4 regions of the Megasphaera sp. SC8-1 genome follow, and region 2 is predicted to be linked to each of the others. Evidence: riboswitches for the same ligand, from Rfam matches in the RefSeq annotation. Region 2 holds a riboswitch; each other region holds the start of a gene.

Region 1 (5,678 bases), on a different contig from region 2:
AACTGGCGGAAGGCGAAAAAGCCCTGCAGATCCTGGGCGGCAAAGTCGCCGAAGTCCGGCCGGTCCGCCTGCCGGGCCTGGACGATGTCCGCGCTGTCCTCTATATCGAAAAAGTAAAGGAAAGCCCCAATAAATATCCCCGCAAGCCAAAGATGGCTGCGAAAAATCCCTTATAGAGAAAGAAGTGTACGCTATGTCTTTGAAAAAAATCCTCTGTCTGGCCGCTGCGGCCTGCCTGACCGTATCGGCTGCTGTCTTTGCCGATACACCGCAGCCGCCTGAAATCAGTGCTCATGCTGCCTATGTCATGGATGCCGATACAGGCGACACGCTCTATGCGAAAAATGCCGATGACCGGGCCTATCCGGGCAGCACGACGAAAATCATGACCTGCATCCTCGGCGTCGAACTGGGCAAGGCACAGGGTAAATTGGATCAGCCTATCAACATTACGAAAGATGTCTACGATATCGAAAGCGATGCGTCCGTCCTGGGTATCGACCCGGGCGACCAGATCACCCTGCGCAATGCCATGACCGGTATGATGACTGTATCCGGCTGTGATGCCACCATTGCCGTCGCCGAAACGGTTACGCCGAGTCAGGCCGATTTCGTCGCCAAGATGAACGAAAAAGCAGCCGCCCTGGGCTGTACGAATACTCATTTCGCCAATCCCCATGGCCTGCCGGACAGCGACCACTATTCGACAGCCCGCGATATGGCGACGATGGCCGCTTACGGCATGAAACTGCCGGAATTTCGCGATATGGTCAGCCACAGTGAATACGACATGCCCTATATCAACGGCGGCTCCAAGCACTGCACGACGACGAACTATTTCCTGACCAGCGGCTTCCCCGGTGCCAACGGCATCAAGACCGGTACGACCAATGCCGGCGGTCCCTGTCTGGTCGCATCGGCTACGCAGGACGGCCGGACCGTCATCGCCTCTATCATGAATTCGGACGACCGCTTCGGCGATGCCCAGAAACTCATGAGCTATGGCTTCTCCGTACTGAAACCGGTCGAACCGGCAGAAAACGTCTATATCCTGCGCCAGGCACCGGCAGGCCAGACCTTGTCGGATATCAAGGAAAAACAGGCCCAGGCTGCTGAATTAGCTTCCCAGCAGAAGAAAGAAGCAGCCACGGCGGCAGCTTCTACGGCTGCGGCCAAAGCACCTGCTAAAGCAGATACGGCCGTAAAGACAACGGCTGCGACAGTGGCTAAAACGGCAGCTAAGACGACGGTGAAGACCGCTGCCAAAGCGGATACGGCTAAGACAAGTAAGCCGGCTGTTTCCAGCCAGCCTTACGTTCCCTTTTCGCCGGCCGCCTAAAAAAGGATATTGACAATCTCTGTCCATATTCGTATAATAAACGCATCAGCAGATCCGTACAGGACTGACGGAATCAAGTGGAGTCACCACGTGAACTGTACGGACCCTTTCATGCCGACCGTCTGGGCAAGAGTATGCTACATATTCTTGAGCCAGGCGGCCGGTATTTTTTTTCGCCAGCCTGGCTCCTCACAAGGAGTGTTGTCTAATGAAACGAAATCGCTGGCTCATCGCCCTGTCTGCCATGGGGCTCCACCTCTGTATCGGCAGTGTCTATGCCTGGAGCGTCCTCACCAAGCCCATTATGGAATCCATGGGATTTACCCTCAAGGAAACGACGTGGACCTTTTCCCTGGCCATCTTGTTCCTCGGTTTGTCGGCCGGCTTTTTGGGCAGTTTTGTCCAGAAAATCGGGCCCCGTAAATCGGGCCTCTTATCGATGACCTGCTTCGTCACGGCCATGTTCGGTACGGCAGCAGCTCTCTACGCCCACAGCCTGCCCATGCTCTACGCCTTTTACGGCGTCATCGGCGGCATCGGCCTGGGAACGGGCTATATCACGCCCGTATCGACTCTGGTCAAATGGTTCCCGGAAAACCGGGGCTTCGCTACGGGTCTGGCCATCATGGGCTTCGGCTTTGCCAGCCTCATTGCCGGCCCGGCTATGCAGCTCTTGGTCCAGCATTTCGGCCTGGTCGCCAATTTCATCATCCTCGGCTGCGTCTATATGGTCATCATGACGGCTTCGTCGCTCTACCTGGCATCGCCTGCTGCCGGTGACGTCCCGGCCAAGGCCGAAAAAGAAGGAACTGTCGAATATGCCGACGCCCAGCCGCAGTTTACCGTCCGCCAGGCCATGAAGACCTGGCAGTTCTACGCCATCTGGTGGCTCTTCTTCACCAACATCACCTGCGGCATCGCCCTGCTGTCCGTCGCCTCGCCGATGGCCCAGGACGTCGTCGGCATGTCGCCGTTGGCAGCGGCTTCCATGGTCGGCCTCATCGGCCTCATGAACGGTGCCGGCCGCATTGCCTGGGCGACCGTATCCGACTACCTCGGCCGCTCGGCTACATACGTCCTCTTCTTCCTTATCGAAATCCTGGCTTTCTGGCAGCTGGCCCGCGTTACCAGCGCCTTTAGCTTCCAGGTCCTGGTCCTGCTCATCATCTCCTGCTATGGCGGCGGCTTCTCGTGCATGCCGGCCTATCTCAGCGACCTCTTCGGCACGAAATACCTCAGCGCCATCCACGGCCGTATCCTCACGGCCTGGGGGGCTGCCGGCGTCGCCGGTCCCCTGGTCCTGTCACTTATCAAAGAAAATACCAATAGCTACGCCGTGACGCTGTACTTCTTCGTCGGCGCCTTCGTCGCTGCCCTGGCCTTGATGATTTTCCTGAAATACCGCACCCGCCACGGCATCGCCAGGGTCGCAGAAGCGCGGGGATAATCGTTCATCGTAGGGGTGCCACGTGGGCGACCCGTTCGGGAATTGGGGGATTCTCCTAGAAAAATGATTGGAAAATTCACATATCCTGAAGCGGGCGCCCCACGTGGTCGCCCCTACAATGAAAAAAGCTGTCGCTTATGCGGCAGCTTTTTTTCGACGAACGATGAACGCCATCGCTGAAAGCGGTAAATCATTCACGGCCTGTGGCCTTGTGCGTAGGGGACGTCCTGTTAAGGCGTCCCGTTGTGAACAATGGAAGATATACCCAACTGGTCCATGAGGCATGGCTTTGCGGCCGGCGAATAATGATATCGACGAACAGCATTTCGCGGGATTCCCACAACGGGCCGCCCTTTGGGACGGCCCTACTACAAATGTGAATAAAATCACTTAATGAGCTGGGCGCATAGATGAATGAAAATGATTGCTTTTTGATTATAATGATTGGATTTGATTGAAATTGATTGAATATAACGGTATAATGAGGCCAAAGGAGGATAAAAGGGAAGTGATACGATGTTGACAGAAGAAAGACATGAAAAAATCATGCGTCTTGTCAATACGAGCGGTGCCGTTTCGGTCCAGGACTTAGTAAGTTTTCTGAACATTTCCGAATCGACGGTCCGCCGGGATTTGCTCACGCTGGACCGCGAAGGCCGTCTGCGCCGCGTCCATGGCGGGGCCACGACGTTGCGCGATGATTCTTCGTATGAAGCGGATATGGAAAATCTGCAGGATAAATATTCCATCCATATGAGCGACAAACGCCGCATCGCCCAGTATGCGGCCAGCCTGATCAAGAAAGATGATTTCGTCTATCTCGATGCCGGTTCGACGACAGAGCAGATGGCCGATTTCCTGGCCGGGTCCGAAGCGACTTTCGTGACCAACAGCATCCCGCTGGCTCAGAAATTAGGGCGCAGCGGCAGCCGCATCTATATCCTGCCCGGACGGGTCAAAGGCGATACGGAAGCCATTGTCGGCAGCGAAATGCGGGACATGATCGGCCGCTATCATTTCACCAAAGGGTTCTTCGGAGCCAATGGGATCGCCCCCCATTCCGGCTGTACGACGCCAGATGATGAAGAAGCTGTCTGCAAGCGCGCTGCCGTCGGCCAGTGCCTGGACCGCTTCGTCCTGGCCGATTCCAGTAAATTCGGTTTATCTTCGCACATTACTTTTGCAGATTTATCAATGGTTACGCTGATTACGGCAAAGGCCGAAGAGCACATCGACTACCGGCCGTATCAGCAGATTACGGAGGTGCATATCCTGTGATTTATACAGTTACGTTCAATCCATCCTTAGACTATGTCGTCCACATGAAGACCTTTACGGCCGGTGACATCAACCGCGCCGAACAGGAAATGATTTATCCCGGCGGCAAGGGCATCAACGTATCCCTCGTCCTGGGGAACCTTCACATCCCGTCCAAGATGCTCGGCTTCATCGCCGGTTTTACGGGCCGGGAAATTGAACGGCTGGCTAAAGCCAATGGCGGCGATACGGATTTCATCGTCCTCGATGAAGGCTGCTCGCGCATCAACCTCAAAGTCAGCGCCGATGACGAAACGGCTGTCAACGGCATGGGACCGCATATTTCGGAAGAAAAACTGCAGGCCCTGCTGACTCAGATCGATGCCCTCAAAGCCGGCGACACGCTGGTCCTGGCTGGCAGTATTCCCAGCGATATCCCCGATGATATTTACGAACAGATCCTCAAACGCCTCCAGGGCCGCGGAATCCGCGTCGTCGTCGATGCTACGGGCGACCTTTTGAAGAATGTCATCAAATATAAACCGTTCCTCATCAAGCCGAACAACTTTGAATTAGGCGAACTGTTCAGCGTCGACCTCCATACGGATGAAGAAATCACGGTCTGCGCCAAACAGCTCCAGGCCATGGGGGCCCGCAACGTCCTCGTCTCCCTCGGCGGCGACGGCGCCCTGCTCCTCGGCGAAGACGGCCAGGTATACCGCCGCCAATCCCCGAATGGCACGCTGGTCAACTCCGTCGGCGCCGGCGACAGCATGGTCGCTGGCTTCCTGGCCGGCTTTGAAGCGTCGAAAGGCGACCTCAACGAAGCCCTGAAAATGGGCATCAGCGCCGGTAGTGCTTCGGCTTTCCATGAATGGCTGGCTACGGAAGACGATATCAAAGAAGTATACGCGGCCTTATAAAGAAACACGTAGTTTTGTGTAGAAAGTTGAGAAGAGAAGGAGAGAAATAATGCGTATTGTAGATTTACTCAAGAAACAGAGCATCGACCTCAATGCGTCTGTAGCCGACAAGGCCGCTGCCATCGACCACCTGGTCGACCTCATGGCTGCCGGCGGCAACCTGAACGACAAAGAGCTGTACAAACAGCGCGTCCTGGCTCGTGAACAGGAAGGAAGTACGGGTATCGGCGAAGGCATCGCTATTCCCCATGCCAAGACGGAAGCCGTCAACGAACCGGGTCTGGCTTCGATGATCGTCCGCGACGGCGTCGACTACGAAAGCCTTGACGACGAACCGGCTCACCTGTTCTTCCTCATCGCCGCTCCAGCTGGCGGTGCCAACGTCCACTTGGAAGTATTGAGCCGTTTGAGCCGTATGCTCATGGACGACGATTTCCGCGACAACCTGATGAAGGCCAAGACGCCGGAAGAATACCTGGCTATCATCGATAAGGCCGAATCGGAACAGGTCGCAGCAGAAGAAGCCGAAGCTGCCGCAGAAGCCGCTGCAGAAGAAGCACCGGCAGAACCGGAAAAGACAGCTCCGTCGGATCGTCCTTATGTCATCGGCGTTACAGCCTGCCCGACGGGCATTGCCCATACCTACATGGCGGCAGAAGCCTTGGAAAATAAGGCCGCTGCTATGGGCGTCGACATCAAAATCGAAACGAAT
Region 2 (5,678 bases):
CGACGGACTTAGGCTGTGTCAGCCCCGACGTCGCAGCCGCTGCGGCTTATGCGGATATCCTCATCTTAGAAGCCAATCACGATGAGCAGATGGTCCGCAACGGTCCGTATCCGTATCCGCTCCAGCAGCGCATCCTTGGCCGCTGGGGGCATCTGTCCAACAAGACGGCAGCCGCTTTTCTGGCCGGTCTGCCGACGAAAGGCGTCATGCGGGTCCTCCTGGCCCACCGCAGCGAAAAGAACAATACGCCGTCCCTGGCGCTGCACACGATGCGTACAGTCTTATCCCAGGCCGGCCGGGTCATCGGCCAGGATATCTTATTACGGCTGGCCTGCCAGAAGGGCAGTGTCCGCTTCCAGGAAGGGAGTCATGAACTATGATGCAACGCAAACATATCATCACGGCAGCTGCTGCCGTCGTCCTCATCGCTGTCGGCGTCTTCGGCGGCTTCAAGATCCACGATGCCTTTTTTACGCCGAGCGGCACTTATAACGGAACCGTGAACCAGCTCCAGGAACCGTCGAAATCGGATTCCATCTCGGATGCCCGAAATACGGCTGTCGTCCAGGCTGCCAAGAAGGTCAGCCCGGCCGTCGTCGGCATTACGACTAAAGTCTATAACCGCGATATGTTCAACCGGAAAGTCCTGGTCGGTGAAGGCGTCGGTTCCGGCGTCATCTTCGACAAGGCCGGCTATATCGTAACCAATAACCACGTCGTCGGTACGGCCAAGACGGTCATCGTCTCCCTGGCCGATGGCCAGAGTACGGAAGGGACCGTCGTCGGCCGCGATGAAAAGACGGACTTAGCCGTCGTCAAGATCAAGATGGACAACCTGCCCGTCGCTGAATTTGGCGACAGCGATTCCCTGCAGGTCGGCGAACCGGCCATTGCCATCGGCAACCCGCTGGGCCTGGAATTTCAGGGGACCGTCACGGTCGGCGTCATCAGCTCTTTGAACCGGACTATCGGTGCCGAAGGGCAGAGCATGAAGCTCATCCAGACTGACGCTGCCATCAATCCGGGCAATTCCGGCGGCGCTCTCGTCGATGCTGACGGCAAGGTCATCGGCATCAACAGCGCCAAGATTTCTAAAGAAGGTGTCGAAGGCCTGGGCTTCGCCATTCCTATCAACGCAGCCCGCCCGATCCTGCAGGACCTCATCCAGAACGGCAAGGTCGTCCGCCCGTACCTCGGCTTATACGGCCTGGACCAGCAGATGGCTGCCCGCTTCGGCATGAGATTGAATGTACCTGGCATTTACGTCTATAAAGTCGCTGCCGGCGGACCTCTGGATCAGGCAGGACTCAGACACGGCGACGTCATCTTGAAACTCGATGGCACCGATGTCAAAGACTTCAGCGCCCTCCAGAGCGTCATGGACAAGCACAATGTCGGCGATTCTGTCAGCCTGGATTATACGCGCAACGGTTCGGACCACGAAGTCACCGTCGTCCTCCAGGAAAGTCCGCAGAATGATTCGTCAGACCAGGGGGATGGGACCAACTGATGAAGTATCACGTCATTACCATCGGCAAGATCAAAGAGAAATACCTCACCGCCGGCATCGACGAGTTTTTGAAGCGCCTGCGCCCGTATGGCCAGGTCGAAGTGACCGTCCTTCCTGAAGAGAAGATGCCTGAGAATCCGTCGCCGGCCCAGAAGGCCCAGGTCCTCGACAAAGAAGGGGAGAAGATGCTGCGCCACGTCCGCCAGGGCTCGCACCTCTTCGCCCTGGATGTACAGGGGAAACTCGTATCCTCTGAAGATCTGGCAGCGTCCTTTGCCAAACTGGCCCTGTACGGCTGCAGTGAAATCTCCTTCATCATCGGCGGCCCCTTCGGCCTGAGCGACCTCGTCCGCCGCAAAGCCGACAACTGCATTTCCTTTGGCCGTATTACCTTGACCCATCAGATGATACGCCTCCTCTTATTGGAACAAATCTACCGGGCCATCAAGATCGACCGGCACGAGCCGTATCACTTATAAAACAAAGCCCCTCCCGTGGAAGTTATGCCTATCCAGGGAGGGGCTTTTTCTTGACATCTCCCGGCTGCGGACGGTATAATAAATCTGAAACATGTGACTGACGGAAGTGGAGTTACCACGGGGAGCATGATTCATACGAGCCGACCGTCTGGGCGAAACGTTCCAGAAGTGTCGGTATTTTTTTATTTTTGCTTAACTATTCAGGAGGAATCACCATGAAAGAACTGCAATTAAAATACGGCTGCAACCCCAATCAGTCGTCGGCCCGGGTTTATATGAAAGACGGCAGCGACCTGCCCTTTACGGTCCTCAACGGCCGCCCCGGTTATATTAATTTGCTCGACGCCTTCAACAGCTATCAGCTGGTCAAAGAATTGAAAGAAGCAACGGGCCTTCCGGCTGCGGCTTCCTTCAAGCACGTCAGCCCGGCTGGGGCCGCCGTCGCCACGGAAATGAGTGATACCCTGAAAAAAATATACTGGGTCGACGATTTGAAATTGTCACCCCTGGCTTCGGCTTATGCTTGTGCCCGCGGTGCCGACCGCATGAGCTCTTATGGTGATTTCGTCGCCTTGTCCGACGTCTGCGACGTTGAAACGGCAACGCTCCTCAAACGGGAAGTTTCGGACGGCGTCATCGCTCCGGGCTACAGCGACGAAGCCCTGGCCATTTTGAAGACCAAGAAGAAGGGGAACTACTGCGTCCTCCAGATTAACCCGGACTACAAGCCGCGCTTAATCGAATCGAAGGAAGTCTACGGCGTCACTTTTGAACAAGAACGCAACGAAGCCAAGATCACGACGGACCTCTTTAAGAATATCCCGACGAAAAACAAGGATATCCCCGCCGATGCCCAGCGCGATTTGATGATCGCCCTCATCACCCTGAAATACACTCAGTCCAACTCGGTCTGCTACGTCAAAGACGGCATGACCATCGGCGTCGGCGCCGGTCAGCAGTCCCGCGTCCACTGCACGCGCCTGGCTGGTAACAAAGCCGATATCTGGTGGCTCCGCCAGAATCCGAAAGTCCTGAATCTGCCTTTCCGCGACGATGTCCGCCGCCCGAACCGCGACAACGCTATCGACGTCTACATCTCCGATGATTACGAAGATGTCCTGGCCGACGGCATCTGGCAGGATCTGTTCACGGAAAAACCGGAACCGCTCACACGGGAAGAAAAGAAAGCCTGGATTGCCCAGCTCCACGGCGTCGCCTTGGGCAGTGATGCTTTCTTCCCCTTTGGTGACAACATCGAACGGGCTCATCGCAGCGGTGTCGACTACATCGCCCAGGCCGGCGGCTCCATCCGCGATGACAATGTCATCGAAACGTGCGATAAATACAACATCGCCATGGCCATGACCGGCCTGCGCCTGTTCCATCATTAAGCATATCCCCCTTTCTGTCGGGAAAGGTCGTTTTCTTTTATATTCAATGTTTGGGGTTTGATGTTTGAAGTTTGATGTAATGGCTTTTAAATTTAAAATCATTTGCTAACTGCTAACCCCTAACTGCTAACTGCTTAAAAGGAGCTGTCGCGATGCGACGGCTCCTTTTTCCACCAATTCCAGGAGGGCCGCCCTTTGGGACGGCCCCTACGAGCCACGAACTACGAGCCACGAACCACGAAACAAGAGGTGATATCATGAAAACCTATACATCTGTCTGCCCTTATGACTGCCCCGATGCCTGCGGGCTTGTCGTTTCTGTCGACGACGGCCGCGTCGTGTCCGTCGCCGGCGATGGGGCCCATCCTTTTACGCGCGGGACGTTGTGCCCGAAGATGGCCCATTATGAACGGACCGTCCATTCGCCGCGCCGTCTGACGATGCCTTTGAAGCGGACCGGGCCCAAGGGAAGCGGCCAGTTTGCACCTATTTCCTGGGACCAAGCCCTGGCGGAGATTGCTGAAAGGTGGAAGGCGATTATTGCCGATTGTGGTGCCGAAGCCATCCTGCCTTATTCCTATGCCGGCACCATGGGCATTGTCCAGCATGATGTTCTGCACGGACTGTTTTACCGTCTGGGCGCTTCGGAACTGGACCGGACCATCTGCGCTCCGGCCAAAGGGCAGGGATTCAAGGATGTCATGGGCAGCACCATGCCGACGGCACCGCAGGAAGCTCAGGACAGCGACTGCATCTTCCTCTGGAGTCTCCACATGGTGGCGACGAATATCCATTTCCGCCACGATGTCGAAACGGCCCGGCGCAAAGGGGCCGTCGTCTGGTGTATTGATACGTACCGCCATAAGACGGCTGATTTAGCCGACCATTTCGTCGCCGTCCGCCCGGGGACCGATGGAGCCCTGGTCCTGGGCATGATGCATGTCCTCGACCGCGATGGACTGGCCGATGAAGCCTTTCTGGCGGCAAACGTCCTCGGCTGGGACGAACTGAAAGTTCAGGTCCTCCCCAAGTATACGCCGGAAGCCGTGCAGGCTATCACCGGCGTACCGGCTGCGACTGTCGTCGCCTTGGCCCAGGCCTACGGACAGGCCCGGGCGCCTTTCATCCGCCTCGGCAGCGGCCAGTCGCGCTATCGCAACGGCGCCATGACGACACGCCTCATCACCTGTCTGCCTGCCGTCGTCGGCGCCTGGGGCAAGAAAGGGGCCGGCCTGTTGACGTCGGCATCGGCGTCGAAAGCCTATGATAAAGAAATCGTCACCCATTCCGATTGGAAACAGCCAGGCAAGCGCATCGTCAACATGTGCTGCCTCGGCCAGGCCTTGACGGAAGATGATAGCATCCGCAGTCTCTTCGTCTATTCGTCGAACCCGGCCTGCACGGCGCCGGACCAGAACCAGGTCCTGAAAGGACTTTGCCGGGACGATTTATTCACCGTCGTCCATGAACGCTTCATGACCGATACGGCCCGCTATGCCGACCTCGTCCTGCCGGCGACGACGTCCCTGGAGCACGACGATGCTTATTATTCTTATGGCAACTATACGATTCAGTGCGGCTATGCGGCCATTCCGCCAGTCGGCCAGAGCCGCTCCAACTGGCGCATCGCCTGTGACCTGGCCCATGCCCTGGGAATCAAGGATGAGTTCTATAATCGCTCGGAAAGGGACCTCGTCGAAGCCCTGGCTGCATCGACGACGAAATGGCCCCTTCCGGTAGACCGGCAGCGGCTGCTCCAGGGATTGCCGACGCCGCTGCCCCTGCCGGACGATTATCAGACCCGCTTTGGAACGCCATCAGGGAAAATCGAAATCCGCAACGAAGCCCTGGCCCAGCCTTTGCCCGACTATATGCCTTTGGCTGAAGATGACGGCACCCTGGCTTTCGTCAACGGCCCGGATATGCGCATCCTCGATTCGTCCTTCAATGAACGGGACGAGCTGACGGCCGGCCACATCATGGACCTCTTCGTCCATCCCGATGATGCAGCCCGCTATGGACTGACAGAAGGGCAGACCGTGACCTTGGCCAATGAACGGGGCCAGGCCGATTTCACCGTCGTCATTTCCGACCGGACCGTACCAGGCCAGGTCGTCAGCGAAGGCGTCTGGTGGCGCGAATGGGTCAAAGGGCAGGGGGCTTCGGTCAACGTCCTCACGTCCCAGCGCCTGACCGATGAAGGTGCCGGCAGCACCTTCTACGACGTCCGGGTCTCCATCATCAAGTAGAGAGCACTGTTGCCACATCCGTAGAGGCGGGCTTGCCACGTGGGCGCCC
Region 3 (5,678 bases), on a different contig from region 2:
TGGCGAAGAAGCTGAATAAACAGGTGAGTGACTTGCACATTGCCGTCGGCCACGATTCCCGTGTATCGGCAGCTATGATGAAAGAAGCCGTCTTCGGCGGCCTCCTCGGTCAAGGCGTCCACGTCACGGACTGCGGCCTGGCTTCGACACCGGCTATGTTCATGTCCATCATTTTTGAAGATACTCACATGGATGGCTCCATCATGATTACGGCCAGCCATTTGCCGTATAACCGCAACGGATTGAAATTCTTTACCGTCGACGGCGGTCTGGAAAAGAGCGAGGTCACGGAAGTCCTGAGCCTGGCTTCCCAGTCGTCGGCAATGGCTGTCTCGTCGGCTGCCATTGCCTCGCTGGACCTGATCGACCTCTATTCGCTGCATCTGCGCCGCAAGATCTGCGCCGGCCTCTGTGCCGGGATGTACGACCGTCCTTTGGAAGGGATGCACATCGTCGTCGATGCCGGCAACGGCAGCGGCGGATTCTTTGCCACCAAGGTCCTTTCTGAACTCGGCGCCGATACGACGGGCAGCCAGTTCCTCGAACCGGATGGCATGTTCCCGAACCATATCCCTAACCCGGAAAATGCCGACGCCATGGCGTCGATCCGCCAGGCCGTCCTCGACAACAAAGCCGACCTGGGCCTCATCTTCGACACCGACGTCGACCGCATGAGCGCCGTCCTGCCCGATGGGAAAGAAATCAACCGCAATGCCCTCATCGCTATGATGGCCGCTATCCTGGCGCCCGATTATCCTGGCAGCACCATCGTCACCGACTCGGTCACGTCGGATGAACTGACGACGTTCCTCCAGGATGAACTCCACTTGGTCCATCACCGCTACATGCGGGGCTATAAAAATGTCATCGACGAATGTATCCGCCTCAACGAGGCCGGCACGGTCTCGCCGCTGGCTATCGAAACGTCGGGCCACGGTGCGCTGAGCGAAAACTACTACCTCGACGACGGTGCCTACCTGGCGGTCAAACTGCTCATCGCTGCGGCGAAAGCCAAGAAAGAAGGCAACCAGCTCGGCGACCTCATCGCCAAACTGGGCCATCCGGCAGAAGGCGTCGAATTTCGCCTGAAAATCACTGGCACTGATGGTGTCCAGGCCTATGGGGCTGACGTGCTCAAACAGTTCGAAGACCGGGCCGCTGCAGCCGGCATTTCCATCGCCAAGCCGTCCTATGAAGGCGTGCGCCTCGTATTCCCCAACGGCTGGGCCCTGTTGCGCATGTCCCTCCACGACCCGAACATGCCGCTGAATATCGAAAGCAGGGAAAAAGGCGGCTGCCAGCAGATCGCCAGCCAGGTGAAAGGCCTGCTTACGGGCTTTGAACACCTCGATACCAGCGTAATCCAGTAAGACGTAACGAAAAGAACCCTTGACCCAAGGGTTCTTTTTTTGTATAATAAGGCCATAATCATGTGACTGACGGAAGTGGAGTTACCACGGGGAGCATGATTTCTTGAAGCCGACCGTCTGGGCAAACTTCCAGCGGAGCGGCCTTTTTTTATGCAGAGAACAGGAGTGACAACTACTATGGCAAAGGTATTGAGCGATATCGAAATTGCACAGCAGACGAAATTGGAACCGATTACGGCCATTGCAAACCAAGTCGGCCTCACCGATGATGACTTGGAACTCTACGGAAAATATAAAGCAAAGATTTCTTTTGACGCCATCAAACGCCTCTCGAAGAACGAAGATGGGAAACTGGTCCTGGTCACGGCCATTACGCCGACGCCGGCCGGTGAAGGCAAGACCTTGACGACCATCGGCCTGGCCCAGGCCCTGAACTACATGGGTCATAAAGCCGTCGTCGCCCTGCGCGAACCGTCCCTGGGACCGGTCTTCGGCATCAAAGGCGGTGCTGCCGGCGGTGGTTACTCCCAGGTCCTGCCGATGGAAGACATCAACCTGCATTTTACCGGCGACATGCATGCCATTACGGCTGCCAACAACCTCTTGGCCGCAGCCATCGATAATCACGTCCACCAGGGCAATGCCCTGCGCATCGACGTGCGCCGCGTCATCTGGAAGCGCGTCATGGACATGAACGACCGGGCCCTGCGCAACATCGTCGTCGGCATGGGCGGCAAAGTCTGCGGTTTCCCGCGGGAAGACCACTTCATGATTACTGTCGCATCGGAAATCATGGCAGCCCTCTGCCTGGCCAGCGACCTCATGGACCTCAAGAAACGCATGGGCGACATCACCGTAGCCTATGACCTGGACGGCAATCTGGTCACGGCCCGCCAGCTCGGCGTCGAAGGGGCTATGGCTATCCTCATGAAGGATGCCATCAAACCGAACCTGGTCCAGACCATCGAACACACACCGGCCCTGGTCCACGGCGGTCCTTTCGCCAACATCGCCCACGGCTGCAACTCCGTCGTCGCCACCAAGCTGGCCATGAAGATGGGGGACATCGCTGTTACGGAAGCCGGTTTCGGTGCCGACTTGGGGGCCGAAAAGTTCATGGACATCAAGTGCCGTTTCGCCGGCATCAAACCGGATGCTGTCGTCATCGTCGCTACGGTCCGCGCCTTGAAGATGCACGGCGGCGTCGACAAGAAGAACTTGCAGGAAGAAAATGTCGAAGCCTTGAAGAAGGGCTTTGCCAACCTGGCAAAACATATCGAAAATATGCGCCTCTTCGACGTCCCTGTCGTCGTAGGCATCAATAAATTCATCAGCGACACCGATGAAGAAATCGCAACGCTCCGTAAACTCTGCGAAGACTATGGTGTCGAAGTCGCCCTCAACAACTGCTGGGCCGAAGGCGGCAAAGGCGGCGTCGAAATGGGCGAAAAAGTCCTGAAACTGCTGCAACAGCCCAAGACGCCGTACAAACCGCTGTACGACGTCAACGATTCCATTCCCAAGAAGATGGAAACTATCGTCAAGAAAGTCTACGGCGGCGACGGCGTCATCTTCGAAGGCAACGCCCAGAAACAGATCAAAGAATTGGAAGCTTTTGGCCTCGACAAAATGCCGATTTGTGTGGCCAAGACGCAGTACTCCCTGTCCGATAACCCGGCGCTCCTCGGTGCGCCCAAGGGCTTCAAGGTCACGGTCAAGGACGTCCGCGTCTGCACCGGTGCCGGCTTCATCGTCTGCCAGACGAGCAACATCATGACCATGCCGGGGCTGCCGAAAGTACCGGCTGCCAACCGCATGGACATCGACGAAAACGGCGTCATTACGGGATTGTTCTAAGATGGATTTTACACAATTCCAATCCATGCCCCTGGACGGGCTCCTGGAAGTCACGGCTTCTAAGGAACCCGTTCCCGGTGGCGGCGGCATCGCCGCCATGACGGCGGCATCGGCAGCCGCTCTCGTAGAAATGGTCGCCAACCTGACCATCGGCAAGAAAGGTTATGGCGAAATCGAGAAACTCATGGTTTCCATTCGCGACAAGGCCCATGGCCTGCGCCAGCGGTACCTCGACGGCATCGCCGAAGACGCCGCCGCTTTTGACAGCGTCATCCGCGCTGTCCGCCTGCCCAAGGACACACCGGACCGGGCGGCCACGGTCCAGCAGGCCTTCAAGGATGCGGCCATATCGCCGTTTGAATTGGGGAAGGACATCTTTGTCCTCCTCCAGCTGGCAGAACAAGTCGTCCGCTACGGTAACGCCTGGGTCATCACCGATGGCGTCATCGCCACCATGAATGCCAGGGCCGCCATGCGCTCGGCTTTCTACAGCGTCCGCATCAATTTGAAATCCATCAAAGACGAAACCTTCGTGAAGCAGATGATCAACGAAATCCGCGAAATCGAAGAAAAAGCGGCCATCGTCGAACAAAACGTAGAATACGAATACCGGAAGCGGTGAAAAAAAGCTTGTCGCACGTGCGACAAGCTTTTTTTGTGGCTAGCAGTTACAAACTCCATACTACAAACTATGAAGTAAAAGACAAGCATTCATTTCCATCGCTTGCGATACCGTAGGGGACGCCCAAAGGGCGTCCCGCTGTGAATCGTGGGTATGACCATTCTGGGATATGGGGCTTTTTTTCACGCATCACCCGTCATGCATTACGTGTGCACCATCGTTTCAGGCGGGCCGCCTTACCAGGTCGGCCCCTACGAATCCAGGGAACCCGGGTCGGATAGGAAGCCGCTTATTCCCCACAAGCCACGAGCCACATCTTGTTATCTTCTCCTGGATACCGTATAATAGAAATATTAACGAAAGGAGAATTCTATGTTCGATTTTAATATACTTTCTATTATCGCCGGCCTTCCGGGCCTGCTCATTGCCATGGTCGTCCATGAATACGCTCATGCCCAGGTAGCGGACTGGATGGGCGATGATACGCCGCGTATGACTGGGAGGCTGACGTTGAATCCCGTTGCCCATATCGATCCGGTCGGGCTGATCATGCTCCTCGTGGCGCAGTTCGGCTGGGCCAAGCCGGTCATGATCAATCCGGGGAACTTCCGCAACTGGCGGAAAGGGGAAATCTGTGTATCCCTGGCCGGGCCCATGTCCAATCTCCTCATGGCCTTCCTGGCCCTGGTCGTCGAAGTCATTTTCGTCAAGGCCCATCTCTTTACGACGACAGCCCTGCCCATGGTCCTTCACCTCATTGTCTTGTACAATGTCAACTTTGCCATTTTCAACATGATTCCCTTGCCGCCCCTCGACGGTTCGCGGGTCCTCATGTGCTTTTTGCCGACGTCGTGGAATTATAAGCTGGCCAGCCTGGAACGCTACAGCTTCCTCATCCTCATCGCCTTGATGATGACGCCGTTCTTCACGTATATCCTCATTCCCTTGCAGCGCCTGGTCTTCGCGCTGTTCAGCTTGATCCTGGCACCGTTTTTATAAAGGAGGCGCGTTTCTATGATGTACAAAAAAGTAATGGCTTCGGCCTTGTTGTGGGCAGCCTTGACGGCTTCGGCCGGTGCTTTTGATTATAATCAGTCTGTCGATGAAATCGCGGAAAGCCCGCTTACGGCCTATCAGACAGTCTATCTCGGCATGCCCCGGGCCGATTTCGATGCCAATTTCTCCATCCTGCCGGACTGGACGTTTTACGGCAGCTCCGTGTCCTTTACGGAACGGGCCGAACGGACGTCGGTCGTCAAGAACGTATCGGTCACGGAAGGCATTGAAATCTTTTCGGCCGACACGTCGGCCAAGGGCAAGGTCCTGGCTTTCGACAATTATTTCAAGACGACCGACAAGGCGACGGCCAAGAGTATTTATTCCCGCCTGGTCGCCACGATTTATTCCAATATGGAAAATTTCCCGGTCAAACAGACCAGCAAAGAAGTAGAATGGACCCAGGATGACGTATCGATTACCGTCGCCTTTGACGGCCAAAAGGACAGCGACGGGAACTATATCGTCTATATCCGGCGCTACAACAACAAGATATTGAAGTAACCTCTTTATTGACAACCATATTGACAACGAACATAAGACCGTATATAATGAGAATGTAAACAATTTTACCTTTTGACTTTTAGCTTCTTGATAAGGAGTTGATTTTATGAATCGCGTAAAAACGGTATTCCTCATGACGGCCCTGGCCGGTATCCTCATGGCCATCGGCGGCCTTATCGGCGGACGCAGCGGCGTCATGGTCATGTTCCTCATCGCTACGGGCATGAACTTCATTTCCTACTGGTTCAGTGATTCCATGGTCCTTAAAG
Region 4 (5,678 bases), on a different contig from region 2:
CTGATGGCGTTCCAAAGCGGGTCTGATAATCGTCCGGCAGGGGCAGCGGCGTCGGCAATCCCTGGAGCAGCCGCTGCCGGTCTACCGGAAGGGGCCATTTCGTCGTCGATGCAGCCAGGGCTTCGACGAGGTCCCTTTCCGAGCGATTATAGAACTCATCCTTGATTCCCAGGGCATGGGCCAGGTCACAGGCGATGCGCCAGTTGGAGCGGCTCTGGCCGACTGGCGGAATGGCCGCATAGCCGCACTGAATCGTATAGTTGCCATAAGAATAATAAGCATCGTCGTGCTCCAGGGACGTCGTCGCCGGCAGGACGAGGTCGGCATAGCGGGCCGTATCGGTCATGAAGCGTTCATGGACGACGGTGAATAAATCGTCCCGGCAAAGTCCTTTCAGGACCTGGTTCTGGTCCGGCGCCGTGCAGGCCGGGTTCGACGAATAGACGAAGAGACTGCGGATGCTATCATCTTCCGTCAAGGCCTGGCCGAGGCAGCACATGTTGACGATGCGCTTGCCTGGCTGTTTCCAATCGGAATGGGTGACGATTTCTTTATCATAGGCTTTCGACGCCGATGCCGACGTCAACAGGCCGGCCCCTTTCTTGCCCCAGGCGCCGACGACGGCAGGCAGACAGGTGATGAGGCGTGTCGTCATGGCGCCGTTGCGATAGCGCGACTGGCCGCTGCCGAGGCGGATGAAAGGCGCCCGGGCCTGTCCGTAGGCCTGGGCCAAGGCGACGACAGTCGCAGCCGGTACGCCGGTGATAGCCTGCACGGCTTCCGGCGTATACTTGGGGAGGACCTGAACTTTCAGTTCGTCCCAGCCGAGGACGTTTGCCGCCAGAAAGGCTTCATCGGCCAGTCCATCGCGGTCGAGGACATGCATCATGCCCAGGACCAGGGCTCCATCGGTCCCCGGGCGGACGGCGACGAAATGGTCGGCTAAATCAGCCGTCTTATGGCGGTACGTATCAATACACCAGACGACGGCCCCTTTGCGCCGGGCCGTTTCGACATCGTGGCGGAAATGGATATTCGTCGCCACCATGTGGAGACTCCAGAGGAAGATGCAGTCGCTGTCCTGAGCTTCCTGCGGTGCCGTCGGCATGGTGCTGCCCATGACATCCTTGAATCCCTGCCCTTTGGCCGGAGCGCAGATGGTCCGGTCCAGTTCCGAAGCGCCCAGACGGTAAAACAGTCCGTGCAGAACATCATGCTGGACAATGCCCATGGTGCCGGCATAGGAATAAGGCAGGATGGCTTCGGCACCACAATCGGCAATAATCGCCTTCCACCTTTCAGCAATCTCCGCCAGGGCTTGGTCCCAGGAAATAGGTGCAAACTGGCCGCTTCCCTTGGGCCCGGTCCGCTTCAAAGGCATCGTCAGACGGCGCGGCGAATGGACGGTCCGTTCATAATGGGCCATCTTCGGGCACAACGTCCCGCGCGTAAAAGGATGGGCCCCATCGCCGGCGACGGACACGACGCGGCCGTCGTCGACAGAAACGACAAGCCCGCAGGCATCGGGGCAGTCATAAGGGCAGACAGATGTATAGGTTTTCATGATATCACCTCTTGTTTCGTGGTTCGTGGCTCGTAGTTCGTGGCTCGTAGGGGCCGTCCCAAAGGGCGGCCCTCCTGGAATTGGTGGAAAAAGGAGCCGTCGCATCGCGACAGCTCCTTTTAAGCAGTTAGCAGTTAGGGGTTAGCAGTTAGCAAATGATTTTAAATTTAAAAGCCATTACATCAAACTTCAAACATCAAACCCCAAACATTGAATATAAAAGAAAACGACCTTTCCCGACAGAAAGGGGGATATGCTTAATGATGGAACAGGCGCAGGCCGGTCATGGCCATGGCGATGTTGTATTTATCGCACGTTTCGATGACATTGTCATCGCGGATGGAGCCGCCGGCCTGGGCGATGTAGTCGACACCGCTGCGATGAGCCCGTTCGATGTTGTCACCAAAGGGGAAGAAAGCATCACTGCCCAAGGCGACGCCGTGGAGCTGGGCAATCCAGGCTTTCTTTTCTTCCCGTGTGAGCGGTTCCGGTTTTTCCGTGAACAGATCCTGCCAGATGCCGTCGGCCAGGACATCTTCGTAATCATCGGAGATGTAGACGTCGATAGCGTTGTCGCGGTTCGGGCGGCGGACATCGTCGCGGAAAGGCAGATTCAGGACTTTCGGATTCTGGCGGAGCCACCAGATATCGGCTTTGTTACCAGCCAGGCGCGTGCAGTGGACGCGGGACTGCTGACCGGCGCCGACGCCGATGGTCATGCCGTCTTTGACGTAGCAGACCGAGTTGGACTGAGTGTATTTCAGGGTGATGAGGGCGATCATCAAATCGCGCTGGGCATCGGCGGGGATATCCTTGTTTTTCGTCGGGATATTCTTAAAGAGGTCCGTCGTGATCTTGGCTTCGTTGCGTTCTTGTTCAAAAGTGACGCCGTAGACTTCCTTCGATTCGATTAAGCGCGGCTTGTAGTCCGGGTTAATCTGGAGGACGCAGTAGTTCCCCTTCTTCTTGGTCTTCAAAATGGCCAGGGCTTCGTCGCTGTAGCCCGGAGCGATGACGCCGTCCGAAACTTCCCGTTTGAGGAGCGTTGCCGTTTCAACGTCGCAGACGTCGGACAAGGCGACGAAATCACCATAAGAGCTCATGCGGTCGGCACCGCGGGCACAAGCATAAGCCGAAGCCAGGGGTGACAATTTCAAATCGTCGACCCAGTATATTTTTTTCAGGGTATCACTCATTTCCGTGGCGACGGCGGCCCCAGCCGGGCTGACGTGCTTGAAGGAAGCCGCAGCCGGAAGGCCCGTTGCTTCTTTCAATTCTTTGACCAGCTGATAGCTGTTGAAGGCGTCGAGCAAATTAATATAACCGGGGCGGCCGTTGAGGACCGTAAAGGGCAGGTCGCTGCCGTCTTTCATATAAACCCGGGCCGACGACTGATTGGGGTTGCAGCCGTATTTTAATTGCAGTTCTTTCATGGTGATTCCTCCTGAATAGTTAAGCAAAAATAAAAAAATACCGACACTTCTGGAACGTTTCGCCCAGACGGTCGGCTCGTATGAATCATGCTCCCCGTGGTAACTCCACTTCCGTCAGTCACATGTTTCAGATTTATTATACCGTCCGCAGCCGGGAGATGTCAAGAAAAAGCCCCTCCCTGGATAGGCATAACTTCCACGGGAGGGGCTTTGTTTTATAAGTGATACGGCTCGTGCCGGTCGATCTTGATGGCCCGGTAGATTTGTTCCAATAAGAGGAGGCGTATCATCTGATGGGTCAAGGTAATACGGCCAAAGGAAATGCAGTTGTCGGCTTTGCGGCGGACGAGGTCGCTCAGGCCGAAGGGGCCGCCGATGATGAAGGAGATTTCACTGCAGCCGTACAGGGCCAGTTTGGCAAAGGACGCTGCCAGATCTTCAGAGGATACGAGTTTCCCCTGTACATCCAGGGCGAAGAGGTGCGAGCCCTGGCGGACGTGGCGCAGCATCTTCTCCCCTTCTTTGTCGAGGACCTGGGCCTTCTGGGCCGGCGACGGATTCTCAGGCATCTTCTCTTCAGGAAGGACGGTCACTTCGACCTGGCCATACGGGCGCAGGCGCTTCAAAAACTCGTCGATGCCGGCGGTGAGGTATTTCTCTTTGATCTTGCCGATGGTAATGACGTGATACTTCATCAGTTGGTCCCATCCCCCTGGTCTGACGAATCATTCTGCGGACTTTCCTGGAGGACGACGGTGACTTCGTGGTCCGAACCGTTGCGCGTATAATCCAGGCTGACAGAATCGCCGACATTGTGCTTGTCCATGACGCTCTGGAGGGCGCTGAAGTCTTTGACATCGGTGCCATCGAGTTTCAAGATGACGTCGCCGTGTCTGAGTCCTGCCTGATCCAGAGGTCCGCCGGCAGCGACTTTATAGACGTAAATGCCAGGTACATTCAATCTCATGCCGAAGCGGGCAGCCATCTGCTGGTCCAGGCCGTATAAGCCGAGGTACGGGCGGACGACCTTGCCGTTCTGGATGAGGTCCTGCAGGATCGGGCGGGCTGCGTTGATAGGAATGGCGAAGCCCAGGCCTTCGACACCTTCTTTAGAAATCTTGGCGCTGTTGATGCCGATGACCTTGCCGTCAGCATCGACGAGAGCGCCGCCGGAATTGCCCGGATTGATGGCAGCGTCAGTCTGGATGAGCTTCATGCTCTGCCCTTCGGCACCGATAGTCCGGTTCAAAGAGCTGATGACGCCGACCGTGACGGTCCCCTGAAATTCCAGGCCCAGCGGGTTGCCGATGGCAATGGCCGGTTCGCCGACCTGCAGGGAATCGCTGTCGCCAAATTCAGCGACGGGCAGGTTGTCCATCTTGATCTTGACGACGGCTAAGTCCGTCTTTTCATCGCGGCCGACGACGGTCCCTTCCGTACTCTGGCCATCGGCCAGGGAGACGATGACCGTCTTGGCCGTACCGACGACGTGGTTATTGGTTACGATATAGCCGGCCTTGTCGAAGATGACGCCGGAACCGACGCCTTCACCGACCAGGACTTTCCGGTTGAACATATCGCGGTTATAGACTTTAGTCGTAATGCCGACGACGGCCGGGCTGACCTTCTTGGCAGCCTGGACGACAGCCGTATTTCGGGCATCCGAGATGGAATCCGATTTCGACGGTTCCTGGAGCTGGTTCACGGTTCCGTTATAAGTGCCGCTCGGCGTAAAAAAGGCATCGTGGATCTTGAAGCCGCCGAAGACGCCGACAGCGATGAGGACGACGGCAGCAGCTGCCGTGATGATATGTTTGCGTTGCATCATAGTTCATGACTCCCTTCCTGGAAGCGGACACTGCCCTTCTGGCAGGCCAGCCGTAATAAGATATCCTGGCCGATGACCCGGCCGGCCTGGGATAAGACTGTACGCATCGTGTGCAGCGCCAGGGACGGCGTATTGTTCTTTTCGCTGCGGTGGGCCAGGAGGACCCGCATGACGCCTTTCGTCGGCAGACCGGCCAGAAAAGCGGCTGCCGTCTTGTTGGACAGATGCCCCCAGCGGCCAAGGATGCGCTGCTGGAGCGGATACGGATACGGACCGTTGCGGACCATCTGCTCATCGTGATTGGCTTCTAAGATGAGGATATCCGCATAAGCCGCAGCGGCTGCGACGTCGGGGCTGACACAGCCTAAGTCCGTCGCCAAGGTAATCTTCGAATCGCCGTGGCAGATAGTATAACCGACGGGCCGGGCCGCATCGTGGGAGATGGCAAAGGGGATGACCTGGATGTCTTTCAGTCCTACGCGCCGCGTCAGCCGGACGAAACGGTCCTGGAAGCCTTCTACTTTCCGGCCCATGGCCTGCCAGGTCTCGGCCGTCGTATAGACGGGCATGGCCGTCCGCTTGAGAAGCGTCGCCAAGCCGTTGACGTGGTCCGAATGTTCATGGGTGATGAAGACCGCGTCGAGGTCGCTCAAGGTGCAGTCATAGCGCTTCAATCCCTGTTCGATACGGCGACAGCTGATGCCGGCGTCGATGAGGATATTCGTCTTCCCACAACGGATATAGGCCGCATTGCCCTTGCTGCCGCTGGCCAGCATACTGACCAGGCAGTCGCCTGACCGGGCTTCGCCGCCGAGATTGGGAATCGCATCAGCCGCTGCTGGCGGTGCCGCAA

Evidence for each region. A riboswitch is a leader RNA that binds a small molecule or an ion and turns the genes downstream of it on or off. The one in region 2 is predicted to bind ZMP and ZTP.
Region 1: linked by a shared signal. The riboswitch ahead of NOS26_RS04020 (OFA family MFS transporter) and the one ahead of NOS26_RS05975 (phosphoribosylaminoimidazolecarboxamide formyltransferase) in region 2 are both predicted to bind ZMP and ZTP.
Region 3: linked by a shared signal. The riboswitch ahead of NOS26_RS09835 (formate--tetrahydrofolate ligase) and the one ahead of NOS26_RS05975 (phosphoribosylaminoimidazolecarboxamide formyltransferase) in region 2 are both predicted to bind ZMP and ZTP.
Region 4: linked by a shared signal. The riboswitch ahead of NOS26_RS06820 (phosphoribosylaminoimidazolecarboxamide formyltransferase) and the one ahead of NOS26_RS05975 (phosphoribosylaminoimidazolecarboxamide formyltransferase) in region 2 are both predicted to bind ZMP and ZTP.

What each region holds. Positions count from the first base shown of each region.
Region 1 is NZ_JANFQH010000011.1:83,185-88,862, forward strand. It holds gene rsmG (16S rRNA (guanine(527)-N(7))-methyltransferase RsmG) at 1-176, shown strand, start outside; gene NOS26_RS04015 (D-alanyl-D-alanine carboxypeptidase family protein) at 194-1,339, shown strand; ZMP/ZTP riboswitch at 1,390-1,474, shown strand; gene NOS26_RS04020 (OFA family MFS transporter) at 1,548-2,786, shown strand; gene NOS26_RS04025 (DeoR/GlpR family DNA-binding transcription regulator) at 3,303-4,064, shown strand; gene pfkB (1-phosphofructokinase) at 4,061-4,966, shown strand; gene NOS26_RS04035 (fructose-specific PTS transporter subunit EIIC) at 5,016-5,678, shown strand, end outside.
Region 2 is NZ_JANFQH010000020.1:43,235-48,912, forward strand. It holds gene NOS26_RS05960 (MBL fold metallo-hydrolase) at 1-380, shown strand, start outside; gene NOS26_RS05965 (S1C family serine protease) at 377-1,510, shown strand; gene rlmH (23S rRNA (pseudouridine(1915)-N(3))-methyltransferase RlmH) at 1,510-1,989, shown strand; ZMP/ZTP riboswitch at 2,073-2,150, shown strand; gene NOS26_RS05975 (phosphoribosylaminoimidazolecarboxamide formyltransferase) at 2,205-3,380, shown strand; gene NOS26_RS05980 (molybdopterin-dependent oxidoreductase) at 3,638-5,629, shown strand.
Region 3 is NZ_JANFQH010000031.1:161,689-167,366, forward strand. It holds gene NOS26_RS09830 (phosphoglucomutase) at 1-1,370, shown strand, start outside; ZMP/ZTP riboswitch at 1,423-1,500, shown strand; gene NOS26_RS09835 (formate--tetrahydrofolate ligase) at 1,548-3,227, shown strand; gene NOS26_RS09840 (cyclodeaminase/cyclohydrolase family protein) at 3,229-3,849, shown strand; gene NOS26_RS09845 (site-2 protease family protein) at 4,222-4,848, shown strand; gene NOS26_RS09850 (hypothetical protein) at 4,864-5,409, shown strand; gene htpX (zinc metalloprotease HtpX) at 5,516-5,678, shown strand, end outside.
Region 4 is NZ_JANFQH010000023.1:60,752-66,429, reverse strand. It holds gene NOS26_RS06825 (molybdopterin-dependent oxidoreductase) at 1-1,564, opposite strand, end outside; gene NOS26_RS06820 (phosphoribosylaminoimidazolecarboxamide formyltransferase) at 1,822-2,997, opposite strand; ZMP/ZTP riboswitch at 3,052-3,129, opposite strand; gene rlmH (23S rRNA (pseudouridine(1915)-N(3))-methyltransferase RlmH) at 3,213-3,692, opposite strand; gene NOS26_RS06810 (S1C family serine protease) at 3,692-4,825, opposite strand; gene NOS26_RS06805 (MBL fold metallo-hydrolase) at 4,822-5,678, opposite strand, start outside.